Regions from separate parts of the Acerihabitans sp. genome, predicted to be linked through region 1. Evidence: predicted binding sites of a transcription regulator. Region 1 holds the regulator's gene; the other holds the start of a gene.
The links. Region 1 encodes ArgR, which controls arginine synthesis, uptake and breakdown. Its sites were predicted from a motif close to ANTGAATAAAAATACANT; they were not measured.
Positions count from the first base shown of each region.

Region 1 (9,794 bases):
TGAACAGCGTGGACGCGCGTTATTTTTTAGCGCGTTCGAAGGAGGCGACAATCTCCGCCTTCGCGGCTTCGGCGTTTTCCCAGCCCGCGACTTTAACCCATTTGCCTGGTTCCAGGTCTTTATAATGCTCGAAGAAATGGGTAATTTGCGCCCGCAGCAGCGGGGACAGATCTTCCACATCTTTCACATGGTCGTACTCTTTGGTCATCTTGGTATGCGGCACCGCCACCAGCTTGGCGTCTTCGCCGGCTTCATCGGTCATTTTCAGCACCCCCACCGGGCGGCAGCGGATAACCGAACCGGGCTGCAGCGGATAGGGCGTTGGCACCAATACGTCCACCGGATCCCCGTCAAGGGAAAGGGTATGGTTGATATAACCGTAGTTGCAGGGATAAAACATTGCGGTGGACATGAAACGATCGACAAACAGCGCACCGGTTTCCTTATCAACTTCGTATTTGATCGGGGAAGCGTTCGCCGGGATTTCAATCACGACGTAAATGTCCTCGGGAAGATCTTTTCCTGCCGGTACCAGATTTAAGCTCATGTCAGTTTCCTTAACCTTTCCAATATAAATGGCGTAGCGCCTATTATAACCAAAATTCGCGGCAGTTCATCGCTGAATGCGAACCCGCGGCAAAATTACCCGTCCATGCGACCCTGTGAGGGCGTTCACACTACGGATATATATAGGATTAATTCGCGTTGCATCGATAAAGTATTCACCGTTGTCTCCGATAACCGATGCAAGGCGGAGTGTACAGCCTCTGCCGGGTGATTTGTGTACATCAACATCTGAAAACGCAGGGGCGGTAATATGTTCAAGACCATGAGCGTCAAGGTTGGGTTACTGACCTGGCTGATTGTGATGACCATTATTTTATTTATTGTCGGCGGTATCGGCATTCGTACCATCCAGCAAAGTTCAGGTTCCCTGCAAGCCATAAACCAGGTCCAGGGCGTCGAGCTGAGTTTGCTGAGCCGGAGCTATAACGCCTCGCTCAGGGCGCGCACCGAGGCGTCGCTGGCGGTGAGGCAGTATGAGACCGGCCTTATCGGCGAAGCCCAGGCCTCGACGGCGAATGTCAAGGCGTTAGCCAAAGTGGCCGATGACGATATGGCGGCGTTTCTGGCGTCCGGGTCGGTCACCCCTGAAGGCGCCCGGCGCGCCCAACAGCTGAATCTGGTGTATCAGCGTTACAACGAACAGGGCGTTAAGCCAATCATCGCCGCCCTGGGCAATGCTAATCCGGACGGCTATTACCAGGTGCTTGAAACCCAGCTTACCCCGCTTAGCCTGGAGATGGATAAGGCACTGGATTCTTTTCAACAATTCGCGTTGCAAATCGGACAGCAGATCCAGCGTGACGCCGCCGACGCCGCCCATATCCAGTTGGTGCTGACCCTTGTCGCCTGTGTGCTGGCCCTGGCGCTATCGGTGATAGCCTGGCTTGCGGTGCGTGGGTTTATCCTGCGTCCGCTGGATGGCGCCATTGCCCATCTGGAGCAGATTGCCGCCGGCTCGTTATATCATCCCGTGAGAACCAGCAAAGCCACCGAGCTGGCGCGGCTGAACCGCGCGCTGGCATTGATGCAGGATTCGCTGGCGGGCGCGGTGAGCGAGGTTCGTTTGGCGGGCGGCCAGATCGATACCGGTACCCGGGAACTGGCGATGGGCAACACTAATTTATCACAGCGTACCGAAGCCTCCGCCGCGGCGCTTGAACAGACGGCGGCGAGTATGGAGCAGTTGACCCAAACGGTGAAACTGAATGCCGAGCATGCCCGTCAGGCCCATGAGCTGGCCAAGACGGTATCCGATACCGCCGACAAGGGCAGTGAGGTGGTGTGTTACGTGATTGAGAAGATGCAGGCGATTACCAGCAGTTCGCGTCGTATCGCCGATATTCTCGGCGTAATCGATGGTATTGCATTCCAGACCAATATCCTGGCGCTGAATGCGGCGGTGGAAGCGGCGCGGGCCGGCGAGCAGGGCCGGGGCTTCGCGGTGGTGGCCGGGGAAGTGCGCAGCCTGGCGCATCGCAGCGCGGAGGCGGCCAAGGAGATCAAGGGGTTGATCCAGGAATCGCAGGGGCGGGTGAACGAAGGGTCGGAGATGGCCCATACCGCGGGCGAGACCATGGATGAGATCTCCGAGGAAGTGATGCGGGTCACCAGGCTGATGCGTGAGATTTCCAATGCCACCGATGAGCAAAGCCGCGGTATTGAGCAGATTAGCCTGGCGGTGTCGCAGATGGATGCGGTGGCGCAGCAGAATGCCTCGCTGGTGGAGGAGTCAAGCGCGGCGACGCGTTCGTTGCAGGCGCAGTCGCAGCAGTTGGCGAAGAGCATGGCGGTGTTTCAGCTGGAGGGAACCCCGGTGGCGGCGGATGACGCTGAGGTGGCGGTGGCGGCCTGAATGTGTCAAGGGTAAGTTGGCGCGCTCTCCCTTGAACGCGCCTGCCGTGCCAGGGGGGTGTTATTCGTCGGGGTAGTCGCGCATAAAGCGTTCAGCGTCGTTGACCATGGATTCCGTGCCGACAAAGAACGGCGAACGCTGGTGAAGTTTTTCGGGCATGATGTCAAGGATGCGGTTTTTACCGTCGCTGGCCTTGCCGCCTGCCTGTTCGGCCAGGAACGCGACCGGGTTGCACTCATAGAGCAGGCGCAGCTTGCCCTGCGGGTGCGTGGCGGTACTGGGGTAGAGGTAGATGCCGCCCTTGAGCAAATTGCGGTGGAAGTCGGACACCAGCGAGCCGATGTAACGCGAGGTGTAAGGGCGGTTGGTGGCCTCGTCCATTTCCTGGCAGTATTTGATGTACTTTTTAACGCCGTTGGGGAACTTGATGTAGTTGCCTTCGTTAATGGAATACATATTGCCGGTGGCAGGGAAGCGGACGCTTTCGTGGGAAAGGCAAAATACGCCGATGGAAGGATCGTAGGTAAAGGCATGGACTCCGCAGCCGGTGGTATAGACCAGCATGGTGGACGAACCGTAGACCACGTAACCCGCCGCGACCTGCTTGTGGCCGGGCTGGAGGAAATCTTCAAGCGTCACCGGCGTGCCCACCGGCGTGACCCGGCGATAGATGGAAAAAATGGTGCCTACCGAGACATTGACGTCGATATTGGAGGAGCCGTCCAGCGGGTCCATCAGCACGACATATTTGCCGCTGGTGGAACGTTCGCCGTCAAAAATGACAATTTCATCTTCTTCTTCGGAGGCAATGCCCGCTACCTGCCCGCGCGCCTTCAGCGCCGCTTTTAATTTCTCATTGGCAAACAGGTCGAGCTTCATCTGGACTTCGCCCTGGATATTGGATACGCCGCTGGTCCCGAGGATATCCACCAAACCCGCGGTATTGATATCGCGGTGGATGATTTTCGCCCCTAATTTTATCGCGGAGAGTAATGCGGTAAGTTCACCTGTGGCATGTGGAAATTCGTGCTGTTTCTCAACGATAAATTCGCCTAACGTTTTCATATCACTTTCCCTGAATCCAAAGAAGACCATGTTGCTAAGGATGAAAAGCGGTACTATCAATTTTCACTGACCGATTTTCACTGAACAAATCTCACTGACTAATTAATCAGACAGAGCTGACGCCACCCGATTAGCCGCTTACGTATGTAATGCAGTTTAGCTTAAACGAATGTGGACATATCATCAAATCCGTTTATATCGGTCGGTCGCAGCGGTAGAATGAGCCGCAGTTCGTGTTAAAAAATGGAAAACTTATGCGCATACACATTCTTGGGATCTGCGGCACATTTATGGGCGGACTGGCGATGCTGGCCCGTTCTTTGGGGCATGAGGTGACCGGGTCCGATGATAATGTCTATCCCCCGATGAGCACGTTGTTACAGGATCAGGGCATTGTGCTTATCAAAGGCTATGATCCGGCGCAGCTGACGCCCGAACCGGAACTGGTCATTATCGGGAATGCGATGAGCCGGGGCAATCCCTGCGTGGAAGCCGTGCTGGAACGGGGTATTCCCTATACGTCCGGCCCGCAGTGGCTGCACGATCGGGTGTTGCAGCAACGCTGGGTCATCGCGGTAGCCGGCACCCACGGCAAAACCACCACCGCCGGCATGGTGACCTGGATCCTCGAGGCGTGCGGCTACCAGCCGGGTTTCGTGATAGGCGGCGTGCCGGGTAATTTTACCGTTTCCGCCCGTTTGGGCGACGGCGCGTTTTTTGTGGTGGAAGCCGACGAATACGATTGTGCGTTTTTTGATAAACGCTCCAAATTTGTCCACTATTGCCCGCGAACCCTGATCCTCAACAACCTTGAATTCGATCATGCGGATATCTTTGACGATCTGAAAGCCATCCAGAAACAGTTTCACCATTTGGTCAGGCTGGTGCCGGGCAAAGGTAAAATCATCCTGCCCGATAACGACCAGCATCTGAAGCAGGTGATGGCAATGGGGTGCTGGAGCGAGCAGGAATATATCGGCGAGGAGGGCAGCTGGCGGGCGAAAAAGAGCGCGCCGGACGCCAGCCGTTTCCAGGTGTTTCTTCAGGGCGAGCCGGTGGGCGACGTGCATTGGGAACTGGTGGGCGAGCACAACATGCATAACGCCCTGATGGCGATTGCCGCCGCCCGCCATGTCGGGGTGCTGCCTGCCGATGCCTGCCGGGCGTTGGGGTCTTTTATCAACGCCCGCCGTCGTCTTGAGCTGAAAGGCACCGCCAATGGGGTGAAATTGTATGATGATTTTGCCCACCATCCCACGGCGATCCTGGCGACGCTTGCCGCGCTGCGCAGTAAAGTGGGCGGCACCGCGCGCATCCTGGCGGTACTGGAGCCGCGCTCCAATACCATGAAGATGGGATTGAATAAAAATGAGCTGGCGCCATCCCTGGGCCGGGCCGACGAGGTTTTTTTATTCCAGCCCCAGCATATTCCCTGGCAGGTGAGCGAAGTGGCCGAAGCGTGCGTGCAGCCGGCCCATTGGAGCGCTGATGTCGATACCCTGGTGGAAATGATTGTCAAAACCTCCCAACCCGGCGATTACATCCTGGTGATGAGCAACGGCGGATTCGGCGGCATTCATGAAAAACTGCTGGCGCAATTGAATCTCAAAGCCGGCATGGTGGCCTAGCAGCCGCGCAAGGCAAAAAAAAACCCCCGCAAGCGGGGGAAGGATCGTCGGATAGGACGACGAGAGGGAATCGGCAATTCGCGTCTTGGGTTATTACTGGACACAGGAATAACAGAGGGCGACGACGTTTTTGCCAGTGTGACTTTTGGCGTGAACTCTCTCTCTACTGCTTTATTAACGTCTGCAAATCATTGGCCCGGCCGCCTTCACCGCGCCGGCCTTTGGCCGGGCGAACATGTCGCGGCGCCGCCGTGTCGGCGCTTATTTATACAGCTCGGCCGTGGCGTGCCAGGTATCATTATCACGGGCTTCCGTGATGTGATAGGAGGTTGCGCCTTTGGCTTCGGCGGCCTGGTTCAGGGCCTGGTGAATATCGGAAGGCGCGCCCGCCTTGCCGGTTACGCTTACCGTGCCGAACGGCTGCAAGCCGCTGGCCTGTTCCTGCGAGATCGAATTCGCGGCGAAAGCGCCAAAGGACAAGGCTGACATTACGGTCATCAGTGAGACTGCGGTTTTAATTTTCATGTTATTACCTCTACATATTCTTGTGCGTAACGGTTTCATGCTGTTGTTTTTCGCCGGCGGTGCGCCGTCAACAGCCTGTGAAACGTGATGTGCATCACGAAGTAAAGTATACACTAGTAACGTGAGGTATTAATAGTTTGCTCATAATTTATTATGAAACTTTATTTGCGTTCTTTGCCATAATATAAGTAAAAGCTATTAAAATAGGTTAAAAAATATACAATTAATGTTAAATAATTGTAATTTCAAAGAGATGAAAGGTTTTAGCCAAACGTGCTGTCCGACGGGGCGCTTTTGGTGAAATCAGCCGCGGGGCATGTAAAACAAGGATTTCACACCGGCTTAACGCCACGGCGACGGCGTCCGTGGCGGTCGGAAAGGGGCCGGGCGATACAACGGCGATGAAAACCGCGGGCGATCGGCGGTTTCAGTTATAAGGCGCCAATCCCCAGCCTATAGCTCCTGATCGAACAGGATGAGTATGGCTTCGTAGAGTTGTTTAACGCTAAAGCCCTTGGCGGGTGTGGTAAAAATGGTATCGTCCCCGGCAATGGTGCCCAGAATGCCCTCGGACTTACCCAGGGAATCCAGCAGGCGGGCAATAAGCTGCGCGGCGCCGGGGCTGGTATGGATAACGATGACCGCGTCGTTATGATCGACATCCAGCACCAGGTTTTTCAGCGGGCTGCTGGTGGTGGGCACGCCCAGCTCCGCCGGCAGGCAATACACCATTTCCATTTTAGCGTTGCGGGTTCTCACCGCGCCAAATTTGGTTAGCATCCTTGATACCTTGGACTGATTTATATTTTCAAACCCCTGTTCTTGCAGCGCAAAAACAATCTCACCTTGGGAGCTGAATTTTTCTTCCTTAAGCAAGGCCTTAAAAGCTTTAACCAGTTCTTCTTGTTTTAGGTGGTTGCGCATATTTTCCCAAACCAGTAGCCGATATTGTAGTTTGAATTATGCATAAATTTGCATTTTTATGCAATAAAAATGCGATGTCGCCGCCTTATCAGCCAAATTGAGTCGGCAAAACGGTCAGCGTAGCAATATTTATTCAAATCAACCATGACCTGGCTCGCATATTTACTGGCATTAAAAAGTAAAGGGAATGTTATTAAAATGATGTTGTTTTGACCATTGCTGTCGGTGTAATGTGATCGATAACCACGGGTATTGAACGGCAGCGGCAGGCATTATCCGGTGAAGTCGTCCGGTATGGGAATAAGGCTGGAACTTATGGATAAGAAAGGGAAGTTAACGTGTCATTTCTCAAATTTGCGATCGCTGATTTGTTTTTACTCGTTTATGTCTCTATGATCATAACCAGATGATTTGACGGCATTTAATTTTTCCTATAATAATAAGGAGATTAGAATGAAAGTCGCAGTTCTCGGTGCAGCGGGTGGCATAGGACAGGCACTAGCCCTGTTGCTCAAAACCCAACTCCCCTCAGGTTCAGAACTCTCTCTCTATGATATCGCCCCCGTGACGCCCGGCGTGGCGGTCGACCTCAGCCATATTCCCACCGCGGTGAAGATCAAGGGCTTTAGCGGCGAAGACGCCACTCCCGCCCTGGCGGGCGCGGATATCGTGCTGATTTCCGCCGGCGTGGCGCGCAAGCCCGGCATGGACCGCGCCGATCTGTTCAACGTCAACGCGAGCATCGTACGCAACCTGATCAATCAGGTGGCGAAGGCTTGTCCCAGCGCGTTAATCGGCATCATTACCAATCCGGTCAACACCACGGTGGCGATCGCCGCTGAAGCGCTGGAGAAGGCCGGGGTGTATGACAAACGCAAACTGTTCGGTATCACCACGCTTGATATCATCCGTTCCAATACCTTTGTCGCCGAGCTGAAAGGCCTGCGGCCCGAGGACGTGGAAGTGCGTGTGATAGGCGGCCATTCCGGCGTCACTATCCTGCCGTTATTGTCCCAGGTTAAGGGCGTGAGCTTTAGCGAACAGGAAATTGCCGACCTCACCCGCCGCATCCAGAATGCCGGCACCGAAGTGGTGGAGGCGAAAGCCGGCGGGGGTTCAGCCACCTTATCCATGGGCCAGGCGGCGGCGCGGTTCGGCCTGTCGCTGGTGCGCGCCATGCAGGGTGAAGCCGGCGTGGTGGAATGCGCTTACGTTGAAGGCGATGGCGAATTTACCCGCTTCTTTGCCCAACCGCTGCTGTTGGGTAAGCAGGGCCTGGAGGAACGTCAATCCATCGGCACCTTGAGCGCCTTTGAACAACAGGCGCTGGAACAAATGAAGGATGTGCTGAAAAAAGATATCGAACTCGGGGAAAAATTCATCAATCAATAATGCGCAGGTAGCGGCCCCGTGCCCTGGAACCGGGGCCGGGCTGCCGTTACCCTTGGTTTCACCGCGCGCCGTCCCAGCGGCGTGCAAGCTGCTTTTGCCTGTGTATCCCCGCTGGTATTCCCTTCGGCTGCTTGCTCCCCATTCTGATGCCCTTTTAGCCCAGGCTTGGGCGGATATTTCCATCTGTTGCCGATTAGTCCCATCCGCTATTTCTGCAACCGCCAGCGGTTTTATTCTCGTCGTTCTTATAGTTCCTATATCAATCATTCTATTGATAAATATTGTTTATTTACAGTTTATGGGATAAAAACCAAGCGCGCTCTCATTTTTACATCCGTTGTGGCGTTTACTGCTTTTTTTGTGTTGTAATTGACGTAACGACACGCTGTAATCAGTTTAGTGCGCAAGCGGAGTTATAACGGAACCGCACCTGGATAAGACCGCTGGGTAATAAGGGTTTTACGGGTCTTACGCCATGGAGATTACGCAAGCTATTACCAGACAAGGAGGGAAACGATGTTACCAAAAAAGGAATGGATAGCCACCCATGAACTGATAGGCGTCGGCGGACTGCCTAAAACGCGCCAGGGGCTGAACCGGCGCGCGCGCGAAGAGGGCTGGCATAAAAGGCGCCGCGAAGGCGCCAGGGGAAAGGCCCTGGAATATGCTTGGCAAAGCTTGCCCGAGACGGTTAAAAAAACGCTGTCGCTTCGTTCCAATATGGCTGAATACCGGGCTGCGCCGCAGGAGCCGTCTTCCACCTGGCTGGAAATACACCGGCAGCTCTCAAGCGAGGAACGCGACTTTGTCGTGTCGTTTATATTAAGGGAAGGCGTTTTAAACCTGCTAAAACGCCTGGATTATCCCGATGAGTCCCTGGCGGAACTCAATCGGGAGTAGGAGGGAAAGGCCGGCGCGCCCGAGGGCCGTGCCGGCCGGGTTGACCTGTCAGCGCGAGCGGATCAGGCTTTTCCTGTCGACGAGTTGATACGTTTTCGCATCAATGTAACGGCTGGGCCATATCTCCAGCGGGTGAATGCCCAAGGCATCCCCTATCAGCCATTCGCCTTTCGGCCAAGGGCGGGTCATGGCGTTCGCCAGCGTCGACGAAGACAAACCCGCGCCCCGAGAGACGGCCGCTAGCGTGGTGCCGCGTTTACGCAACGCTGCGATGATATCGGCGGGGTGCCAGTCTTTTATCCTTTCGTTCATATCTTGATCCCTTGCGGCCTCACTGGGGGTAATTGATGTACTAGTTAACATATGCAAGCTACCCGTGGTTGATTTCACTTTGTAACCGGAAAATTTATAGCACATTTTTTCCTAAAGCTTTTCTACCATTTTCTCAATGATGTCAAGATTTGCTATGGACGTCCCTTTTTGGAATGCAAAAGATATGAAAACAGCTTGGTACAAGACCTGTGAACTCATTGGTGTAGCTAAGCTTCCGGGCACCCGACAGGGCATTACCGCACGCGCCCGTCGGGAAAACTGGACCAGTCGCCGGGTAATCGGCGTGCAGGGTAAAGGCCTGGAATTTGCTCTTGAGAGTTTACCACTCGATGTCCAACAGGAGTTAACCAGAAGACAAATTCAGGAAAATTTTATTGCCGAATACGGTGGCGAATATCGTCTTAATTCCGCGCGCAAGGCGGCGGAACCGGAAAAAGACCCGTTGGCGGCATGGATGGCCATCTATCAGCAGTTTCAGCCCGAGGAGCGGGATGAAGTCATCAGCCTGTTGCTGCGCGAGGGGATAACGGGATTTATGGCGCGCCTGGGCATAAATCCCGGGCGCTGATGACGAGGGGCGATGGGTTGGACGCCGGCTGTGCCGCCTT
Region 1 is NZ_DASWOM010000041.1:13,237-23,030, forward strand. It holds gene ppa (inorganic diphosphatase) at 20-547, opposite strand; gene VGC33_RS06760 (methyl-accepting chemotaxis protein) at 818-2,419, shown strand; gene fbp (class 1 fructose-bisphosphatase) at 2,480-3,484, opposite strand; gene mpl (UDP-N-acetylmuramate:L-alanyl-gamma-D-glutamyl-meso-diaminopimelate ligase) at 3,739-5,112, shown strand; gene yhcN (peroxide/acid stress response protein YhcN) at 5,374-5,637, opposite strand; gene argR (transcriptional regulator ArgR) at 6,091-6,561, opposite strand; gene mdh (malate dehydrogenase) at 7,015-7,953, shown strand; gene VGC33_RS06790 (DNA-binding protein) at 8,470-8,853, shown strand; gene VGC33_RS06795 (helix-turn-helix domain-containing protein) at 8,902-9,165, opposite strand; gene VGC33_RS06800 (YfeC-like transcriptional regulator) at 9,320-9,754, shown strand.

Region 2 (9,427 bases), on a different contig from region 1:
AGTGTAAAAAGCGGTAGCCCGGAAAAACAACGCAGTGCCTGTATTGTCGTCGGCGTATTCGAACCGCGCCGTCTGTCGCCGATTGCCGAACAGCTCGACAAAATCAGCGACGGTTATATCAGTGCCCTACTGCGCCGCGGCGAACTGGAAGGGAAAGTGGGCCAGACATTGCTGCTGCACCATGTACCCAATGTGCTGTCCGAACGTATCCTGCTTATTGGCTGCGGTAAGGAACGCGAACTGGATGAACGCCAGTACAAGCAGGTTATCCAGAAAACCATTAATACGTTGAATGACACCGGGTCAATGGAAGCCGTGTGCTTTTTGACCGAGCTGCATGTCAAGGGACGTAATACCTACTGGAAAGTGCGCCAGGCGGTGGAAACCTCCAAAGAGTCGCTATATACCTTCGACCAGTTGAAAAGCAATAAGGCCGAACCGCGCCGGCCGCTGCGCAAGATGGTGTTCAACGTTCCCACCCGCCGCGAGCTGACCGGCGGCGAACGCGCCATCCAGCACGGCCTGGCCATTGCCTCCGGCATCAAGGCCGCCAAGGACCTGGGCAATATGCCGCCTAATATCTGCAATCCGGCCTACCTGGCATCCCAGGCGCGCCAGTTGGCGGATAAATACGGCAAGACCACCACCACCCGCGTTATCGGCGAACAGCAGATGAAAGAGCTGGGCATGAACGCCTACCTGGCGGTCGGCCAGGGTTCGCAAAACGAATCGCTGATGTCGGTTATCGAATATAAAGGCAATCCGGACCCGGAGGCGCGTCCGATTGTGCTGGTGGGCAAGGGATTGACCTTTGATGCCGGCGGCATCTCCATCAAGCCCGCCGACAGCATGGACGAGATGAAATACGATATGTGCGGCGCCGCCACGGTTTACGGCGTGATGCGCATGGCGCTGGAGTTGAGCCTGCCGCTGAACCTGGTGGGCGTGCTGGCGGGTTGCGAGAATATGGTCGACGGCCGGTCTTTCCGTCCCGGCGACGTGTTGACCACCCTGTCCGGCCAGACGGTGGAAGTGCTGAACACCGACGCCGAAGGCCGACTGGTGTTGTGCGACGCGCTGACCTATGTCGAGCGTTTCGACCCGGAGCTGGTGATTGACGTCGCCACCCTGACCGGCGCCTGCGTTATCGCGCTGGGCCATCACCTGACCGGGCTGATGTCCAACCATAATCCGCTGGCCCACGAGCTTATCGCCGCCGCCGAGCAATCGGGCGATCGCGCCTGGCGCCTGCCCTTGGGGGACGAGTTCCAGGAACAGCTGGAGTCCAATTTTGCCGATATGGCCAATATCGGCGGCCGTCCGGGCGGCGCCATTACCGCCGGCTGCTTCCTGTCCCGGTTCGCCCGCAAATACAGCTGGGCGCACCTGGATATCGCCGGCACCGCCTGGCGTTCGGGCAAGGCCAAAGGCGCCACCGGGCGTCCGGTTTCCATGCTGGCGCAGTTTCTGCTCAATCGCTCGGGTCTCAACGGTGACGAATAGGCCTAAAAAAGGTAAACTTACCGGGTGGCCCAGGCCGCCCGTTATTTTTTCCGCCATCCCCTCTCAGGCTTAATAAAAAGGGTACATGAAAAGCGCCACCTTTTATCTTCTCGACCGGCAGGATCTCCAGGACGGACTTAGCGCCGTGGAACGCCTTGCCTGCGATCTGGCGGCGCTCCACTGGCGCGCCGGCAAAAGGGTGCTGATAGCCTGCGGCGATGAGGATCAGGCGCTGAAGCTGGATGAAGCCTTGTGGCAGCGGGATCCGGCCGCCTTTGTCCCGCATAACCTGGCGGGCGAGGGGCCGCGCTATGGCGCGCCGGTGGAACTGTGCTGGCCGAAGCGCCGCGGCAACGCGCCGCGCGAGCTGCTGATAAGCCTGCTGCCGCAGTGCGCGGATTTTGCCTCCGCTTTTCATGAAGTGATAGACTTCGTCCCGGACGAAGACGCATTAAAACAGTTGGCGCGCGACCGGTATAAAGCCTATCGCAGCGTCGGCTTCCAATTGACCACGGCCACGCCGCCAACGCAGTGAAATACGACGCATAATGGAAAAGACATATAACCCGCACGATATCGAGCAGCCGCTGTACGAGCACTGGGAAAAACAGGGCTATTTCAAGCCGCATAACGATACCAGCAAAGAAAGCTTCTGCATCATGATCCCGCCGCCGAACGTGACCGGCAGCCTGCATATGGGTCATGCCTTTCAGCAGACCATTATGGACATTATCGTGCGATACCAGCGCATGCAGGGCAAAAACACCCTGTGGCAGGTGGGGACCGATCATGCGGGCATCGCCACGCAGATGGTGGTGGAGCGTAAAATCGCCGCCGAGGAGGGCAAGACCCGCCACGATTACGGCCGCGACGCCTTTATCGAAAAAATCTGGCAGTGGAAGGCGGAATCCGGCGGCACCATTACCCGCCAGATGCGCCGCCTGGGCGCCTCGGTGGATTGGGAGCGCGAGCGTTTTACCATGGACGCAGGGCTGTCCGACGCGGTGAAGGAAGTGTTCGTCCAGCTGTTTAAGCAGGATTTGATTTATCGCGGCAAGCGCCTGGTGAACTGGGATCCAAAACTGCGCACCGCCATTTCCGATCTGGAAGTGGAAAACCGCGAATCCCAGGGGTCGATGTGGCATTTGCGCTATCCGCTGGCCGACGGCGCCAAAACCGCCGACGGGCTGGATTATCTGGTGGTGGCCACCACCCGCCCGGAGACCATGCTGGGCGATACCGGCGTGGCGGTCAATCCCGCGGATCCGCGTTATAAGGACCTGATTGGCAAATACGTGCTGTTGCCGCTGGTCGGCCGCCGTATCCCCATTCTCGGCGACGAACATGCCGATATGACCAAGGGCACCGGCTGCGTGAAGATCACTCCGGCCCATGATTTCAACGACTATGAGGTCGGCAAGCGCCACGGCCTGCCGATGATCAATATCCTGACCCTGGATGGCGATATCCGCGAACGGGCGGAGGTATTCGATACCCTCGGCGAGGCAAGCGAGGCCTGGAGCGGCGAGATCCCGGCGCAGTTCCGCAACCTGGAACGCTTCGCCGCCCGCAAGGCGGTGGTCGCCGCCTTCGACGCCCTGGGCCTGCTGGACGAGATCAAACCCCATGCCCTGACCGTGCCTTATGGCGATCGCGGCGGCGTGGTGATTGAGCCCATGCTGACCGACCAGTGGTATGTGCGCACCGCGCCGCTGGCGAAAGTGGCCATCGAGGCGGTGGAAAATGATGACATCCGCTTTGTGCCCAAGCAGTATGAAAATATGTATTTCAGCTGGATGCGCGATATCCAGGACTGGTGCATTTCCCGCCAGCTGTGGTGGGGACATCGCATCCCGGCCTGGTACGACGCCGCCGGCAAGGTCTATGTCGGGCGCGACGAGGCCGAGGTGCGCCGTGAAAACGGTCTTGATGCCTCGATGGCGCTGCGCCAGGACGAGGATGTGCTGGATACCTGGTTCTCCTCGGGATTATGGACCTTTTCCACCCTGGGCTGGCCGGAGCCGACCGAGGCGCTGAAGACCTTCCACCCCACCAGCGTGCTGGTGAGCGGCTTTGACATTATCTTCTTCTGGATTGCCCGCATGATCATGCTGACCATGCATTTCGTCAAGGATGAACAGGGGCGCCCGCAGGTGCCGTTCAAGACCGTGTATATGACCGGCTTAATCCGCGACGACGAAGGCCAGAAGATGTCGAAATCCAAAGGCAACGTTATCGACCCGCTGGACATGGTGGACGGCATTTCGCTGCCGGCGCTGATTGAGAAGCGCACCGGCAACATGATGCAGCCGCAGCTGGCGGACAAAATCCGCAAGCGCACCGAAAAGCAGTTCCCGCAGGGCATCGAGCCGCACGGCACCGATGCGCTGCGCTTTACCCTGGCGGCGCTGGCCTCCACCGGGCGCGATATCAACTGGGATATGAAGCGCCTGGAAGGCTATCGCAACTTTTGTAATAAGCTGTGGAACGCCAGCCGCTTTGTGCTGATGAATACCGAAGATAAGGATTGCGGCCAGCATGGCGGCGAGATGAGCCTGTCCCTGGCGGATCGCTGGATCCTGGCGGAATTCAACCGCACGGTGAAAGCCTATCGCGACGCGCTCGACGGCTACCGTTTTGATATGGCCGCCAATATTCTGTATGACTTTACCTGGAATCAGTTCTGCGACTGGTATCTGGAGCTGACTAAACCGGTAATGACCGGCGGCGGCGAAACCGAGCTGCGCGGCACCCGCCATACGCTGGTGGACGTGCTGGAAGGTTTGCTGCGCCTGGCGCATCCTATCGTGCCGTTTATTACCGAAACCATCTGGCAACGGGTGAAAGCGCTCAAGGGCATTACCGACGATACCCTGATGCTGCAAGCCTTCCCGCGGTTTGACGCCGGGCTTGACGACGCGCAGGCGCTGGCGGACGTGGAGTGGATTAAACAGCTGGTCATCGGCGTGCGCGCCATTCGCAACGAGATGAATATCGCCCCCGGCAAACCGCTGGATGTGCTGGTGCGCGGCGCCACCGCGCTGACCCGCCGGCGAATTGCGGATAACCGGAGCTTTATCCAGACGCTGGCGCGGCTGCAGAGCCTGGATATCCTGGCGGACGGCGAGAAAGGCCCGGTTTCCATCGTCAAGCTGGTGGAGGAAGGCGAACTGCTGATCCCCATGGCGGGCATTATCGACAAGGCCCTGGAGCTGGACCGGCTGGCCAATGAAGTGCTGAAGATCGACACCGAGATCGGACGCATCGAGAGCAAGCTGTCCAATGAGGGATTCGTCGCCCGGGCGCCGGAAGCGGTGGTGGCGAAAGAGCGGGAAAAACTGGCGGGTTATGCCGACGCCAGGGCCAAGCTGCTGGAACAGCAGGCGACCATCGCCAATTTGTAAAAGAAGACGGGTGTTTAACATTCGGGCGTTTGCTGCCAAAGCAGTGTAGATGTTTAACATCCGTTTAATTTGTTTGCATCGTCGGCACCGGCGATGCTATTACTCATAACAATAAAGCCAAAACTTTCGTGTATTTTTCTTTTTTTGGGTAATGACGATGTCCACAGCTACTTCAGTCAATATTCTGGTGCGACCCATTACGCCGGAAGATAATCATGCCATTGCCGACGTCATTCGCCAGGTATCGGCCGAGTTCGGCCTGACGGCGGATAAGGGCTATACCGTCTCCGACCCGAACCTGGATAACCTGTACCAGCTCTATAGCCAGCCCAAGAGCGCATACTGGGTGATTGAGTTTGAGGGCAGGATTGCCGGCGGCGGCGGCATCGCGCCCCTGGCCGGCGCGCGCGCGGATATCTGTGAACTGCAAAAGATGTATTTTTTGTCGGTCCTGCGCGGGCGCGGCCTGGCCCATGAGCTGGCAGTCAAGGCGCTGGACTTCGCGCGCGGCCAGGGGTTTACCCATTGCTACCTGGAAACCACCGCCGCCCTGACGCGGGCCATATCGCTGTATGAGCGGCTGGGGTTTGTCCATATCGACGGCCCGATGGGCCATACCGGACATGTGGATTGCGAAGTGACGATGCTCAAGCCTCTTGGCTGATCAGTGGCGGGTGCCGTTGTCATCCTGGTCGAGCAGGCCGCGAACCGGCGTAGCGGAACCGTCCACGCCGTCTTCGCCTTCCCCGTCCTCTTCATCGTCTTCGCCGTCTTCCCCATCTTCAAAGTAGGTGCCCCAACCGTCATAGTTGACGCCCAGGCGCTCGGCCAGGGTAAACAGCTGTTCGACCTGGGTGTCGATAAGATCCGCGTTGAGGGCGATTTCGCTTATGGCGTCGCAGCACATCAACACCGAGCCGTCTTCGACCTCCAATTCCTCGGCATCGGTGACTTCATAGCCCAGCTTGAAGGCTTCGACCGCGGCTTTTTCCAGCGTATCGAAATTCTCGGCGGAGAGATGGTGCTCGATGGTGTAAAGCGCTTCCGGGTCGCTTCCATCTTCCAGCAGCTCTTCGATAATCAAACGTGTTTCGTCACGCTGCTCTTCCAGAAATTGATGTGCCATGCCCTCAATCCTCAATGCGTCTATCGGCCTGTTAGGTACCCATTTTCCCACAGCCGGGGATAAGGCTCCAGCTTAAACATGAAAGAATTGATATCAACACTTGAAATTGAATATTCATACATATAAAGTGAATTTAAATTCAATTTACATTTGATTGAGATTGGAGAACGCTGCATATGAGTCAGTTCTATCACCGTCATTTCCTGAAATTATTGGATTTCACCCCCGATGAGATCCATGAATTACTGGCGCTGGCCGCCAGCCTGAAGCGGGAAAAACAGTCCGGGCGGGAAAAGCCGCGCCTGGTGGGCAAGAATATCGCGCTCATCTTCGAAAAAGACTCGACCCGTACCCGCTGCTCTTTCGAAGTTGCCGCCTTCGATCAGGGCGCGCGCGTGACCTACCTTGGCCCGAGCGGTAGCCAGATAGGCCATAAGGAATCGATTAAGGATACCGCCCGGGTGCTGGGCCGCCTGTATGACGGCATTCAATATCGCGGCTACGGTCAGGAGATCGTCGAGACACTGGCGCATTATGCCGGCGTGCCGGTGTGGAACGGCTTAACCACCGAATTCCACCCCACCCAGTTACTGGCCGATCTGCTGACCATGCAGGAACATTTGCCGCAAAAAACCTTGGCGCAAATGGCGTTCGCGTATGTCGGGGATGCCCGTAACAATATGGGCAACAGCATGCTGGAAGCGGCGGCGCTGACCGGACTGGATTTACGCCTGGTGGCGCCCAGCGCCTGTTGGCCGGATAAGCAACTGGTGGCCAGGTGTCGTGAACTGGCGCGGCAGCGCGGCGGCGATATTACCCTGACCGAGGAAATCGCGGCGGGTGTGCGGGGCGTGGATTTTATCTACACCGACGTGTGGGTTTCCATGGGCGAGGACAAAGCCATCTGGGGCGAGCGCATCGCCCTGCTGCGTCCCTATCAGGTCAATATGGCGATGATCCGGCTGACCGGCAACCCGCAGGTAAAATTCCTGCACTGTCTGCCCGCGTTCCATGACGACCAGACCGGGGTAGGCAAACAGATGGCCCAACAGTATGACCTGGCCGGCGGCATGGAAGTGACCGACGAGGTATTTGAATCGGCGCACAGCGTGGTGTTCGATCAGGCGGAAAACCGGCTGCATACCATTAAAGCGGTGATGGTGGCCACGCTGGCGCAAGACTAGGCGAATGGGATTGCCGGCCCGCCCGCACAGGCAGCTTAAGCCGGCGTGGCGGGATAAAAGGGTAAAGCGCGGAATGACGCTTTTCTTCCCCTCAGTCCCACCTCAAGCGCAGGTACGCATGCGCTGTCATGCCGCACGGTTGTTTTATTAGCGGACCAACGCGGTATCGATTTTTACCACCGCTTTGCGCACGTGGGCCGGCGCGCCGACCGCGCACAGCGGTTTATGCACTTCGCCGGGGTAATAGACCACAAAATCGCCCGCCTGCATCACGAACTGTTTTTCCTGTTCGCCCGCGGCCAGGAAGGCGATATCCTTATCCGCCAGCGAGTCGATATCGGTCTTGCCGGCCGGCAGGTTGCTGAAGGTCATCCCTTCCACGCCGTCCAGCACGATCTGGATATCCAGATATTTTGCGTGGAACTCGGCGCGACGCTTCTCCAGCAGATCGGTGCTGTCGTTGGAAATCAGGACAAATACCCGGTTGCCTTCGATATCATGCTTGCCCAGCGGCGTCTCATGGGTAATGTGTTGTTTGACGTACTCGATGGCTTCACGCAGCTTGGCGGGCAGGTAGGGCACAAGATCTAAGTGGTGGATATTACCGGTGATCATAATTTTTCCTTAAAATGAAATAACGTTTCATTGTAAAACAGATGGCGCGCGAAAAAGGAGAGTTATTTAACACTTATTTTGATTAGCAAGCCAATCGTTTGCTTATTCAGAAATATCGACCTCTTGCCGCTTGAAGTGTGCCGGCACGCGAGTATAATTCCGGGCAGTTTACCGGGAGGATTAATGAACAGCTGCGTAATTTTCGATGCCTATGACTATTTCCACCTGCCCGCTGGCGGGCAGCTGCCGCTCCCGTTGCCCGTTTTTATCTATTCGTATCAGGCCCCTCGTTGAGGGGCTTTTTTTTGCGCGCAATCCCGGACCGCGGCCTACACTTGCGCAAGGCCGGCGTCAACGACACTCGTAAGGAGGAAATACATGGCTAACCCCCTTTATCAAAAACACATCATTTCCATCAATGACCTTAACCGCGAGGAACTGGAGCTGGTACTGCGCAGCGCAGCCGGCCTGAAGGCCCGTCCGCGGCCGGAGCTGCTAAAGCATAAAGTGGTGGCCAGCTGTTTTTTCGAGGCCTCCACCCGCACCAGACTGTCGTTTGAAACCGCCATCCATCGCCTGGGCGCCTCGGTGGTGGGATTCTCCGACGCCGGCAACACGTCGCTTGGCAAAAAGGGCGAAACCCTGGCGGATACCATTTCGGTCATCAGCACCTACGTCGACGCCATCGTCATGCGCCATCCGCAGGAGGGCGCGGCAAGGCTTGCCACCGAATTCTCCGGCGGCGTGCCCATCCTCAACGCCGGCGACGGCGCCAACCAGCACCCGACCCAGACGCTGCTCGACCTGTTTACCATTCAGGAAACCCAGGGACGGTTGAACAACCTCAACGTGGCGATGGTCGGCGATCTGAAGTACGGCCGTACCGTCCATTCCCTGACCCAGGCGCTGGCCAAGTTCGAGGGCAACCATTTTTTCCTTATCGCCCCGCAGGCGCTGGCGATGCCCGCCTATATCCTGACGATGCTGGCGGAAAAAGGCATCGGATACAGCGTGCACGCCACCATTGAGGAGGTGATGCCGCAGTTGGATATACTCTATATGACCCGGGTGCAAAAAGAACGGCTGGACCCCTCGGAGTATGCCAACGTCAAGGCCCAGTTTGTGCTGCGCGCCGTGGATTTGCTGAAGGCGCGCGATAATCTCAAGGTGCTGCATCCGCTGCCCAGAGTGGATGAAATCGCCCATGAGGTGGACGACACGCCTTACGCGTATTATTTCCAGCAGGCCGGCAACGGCATATTCGCGCGCCAGGCGTTATTGTCCCTGGTGTTAAACGAGCAACCGGCGGGTTAAGGGGAAAGATGATGACTCAGGATAATAAATTGCAGGTCGAGGCAATCAATCGCGGCACGGTGATTGACCATATCCCGGCGCAGGTGGGTTTTAAGCTGCTGACGCTGTTTAAGCTGACCGCCACCGATCAGCGTATAACCATCGGGCTGAACCTGCCGTCGAACCAATTGGGGAAAAAAGATCTCATCAAGATCGAGAACGTATTCCTTACCGAACAGCAGGCGAACCAGTTGGCGATGTACGCCCCGCACGCCACCGTCAATCGCATCGATAACTATGAA
Region 2 is NZ_DASWOM010000135.1:204-9,630, forward strand. It holds gene pepA (leucyl aminopeptidase) at 1-1,503, shown strand, start outside; gene VGC33_RS22085 (DNA polymerase III subunit chi) at 1,589-2,038, shown strand; gene VGC33_RS22090 (valine--tRNA ligase) at 2,052-4,907, shown strand; gene VGC33_RS22095 (GNAT family N-acetyltransferase) at 5,065-5,571, shown strand; gene rraB (ribonuclease E inhibitor RraB) at 5,572-6,033, opposite strand; gene argF (ornithine carbamoyltransferase) at 6,210-7,217, shown strand; gene VGC33_RS22110 (NanQ anomerase/TabA/YiaL family protein) at 7,365-7,832, opposite strand; gene pyrB (aspartate carbamoyltransferase) at 8,211-9,146, shown strand; gene pyrI (aspartate carbamoyltransferase regulatory subunit) at 9,158-9,427, shown strand, end outside.
Region 2: a site for ArgR is predicted at 6,160-6,177, ahead of argF (ornithine carbamoyltransferase). Genes of this name have one in related genera too.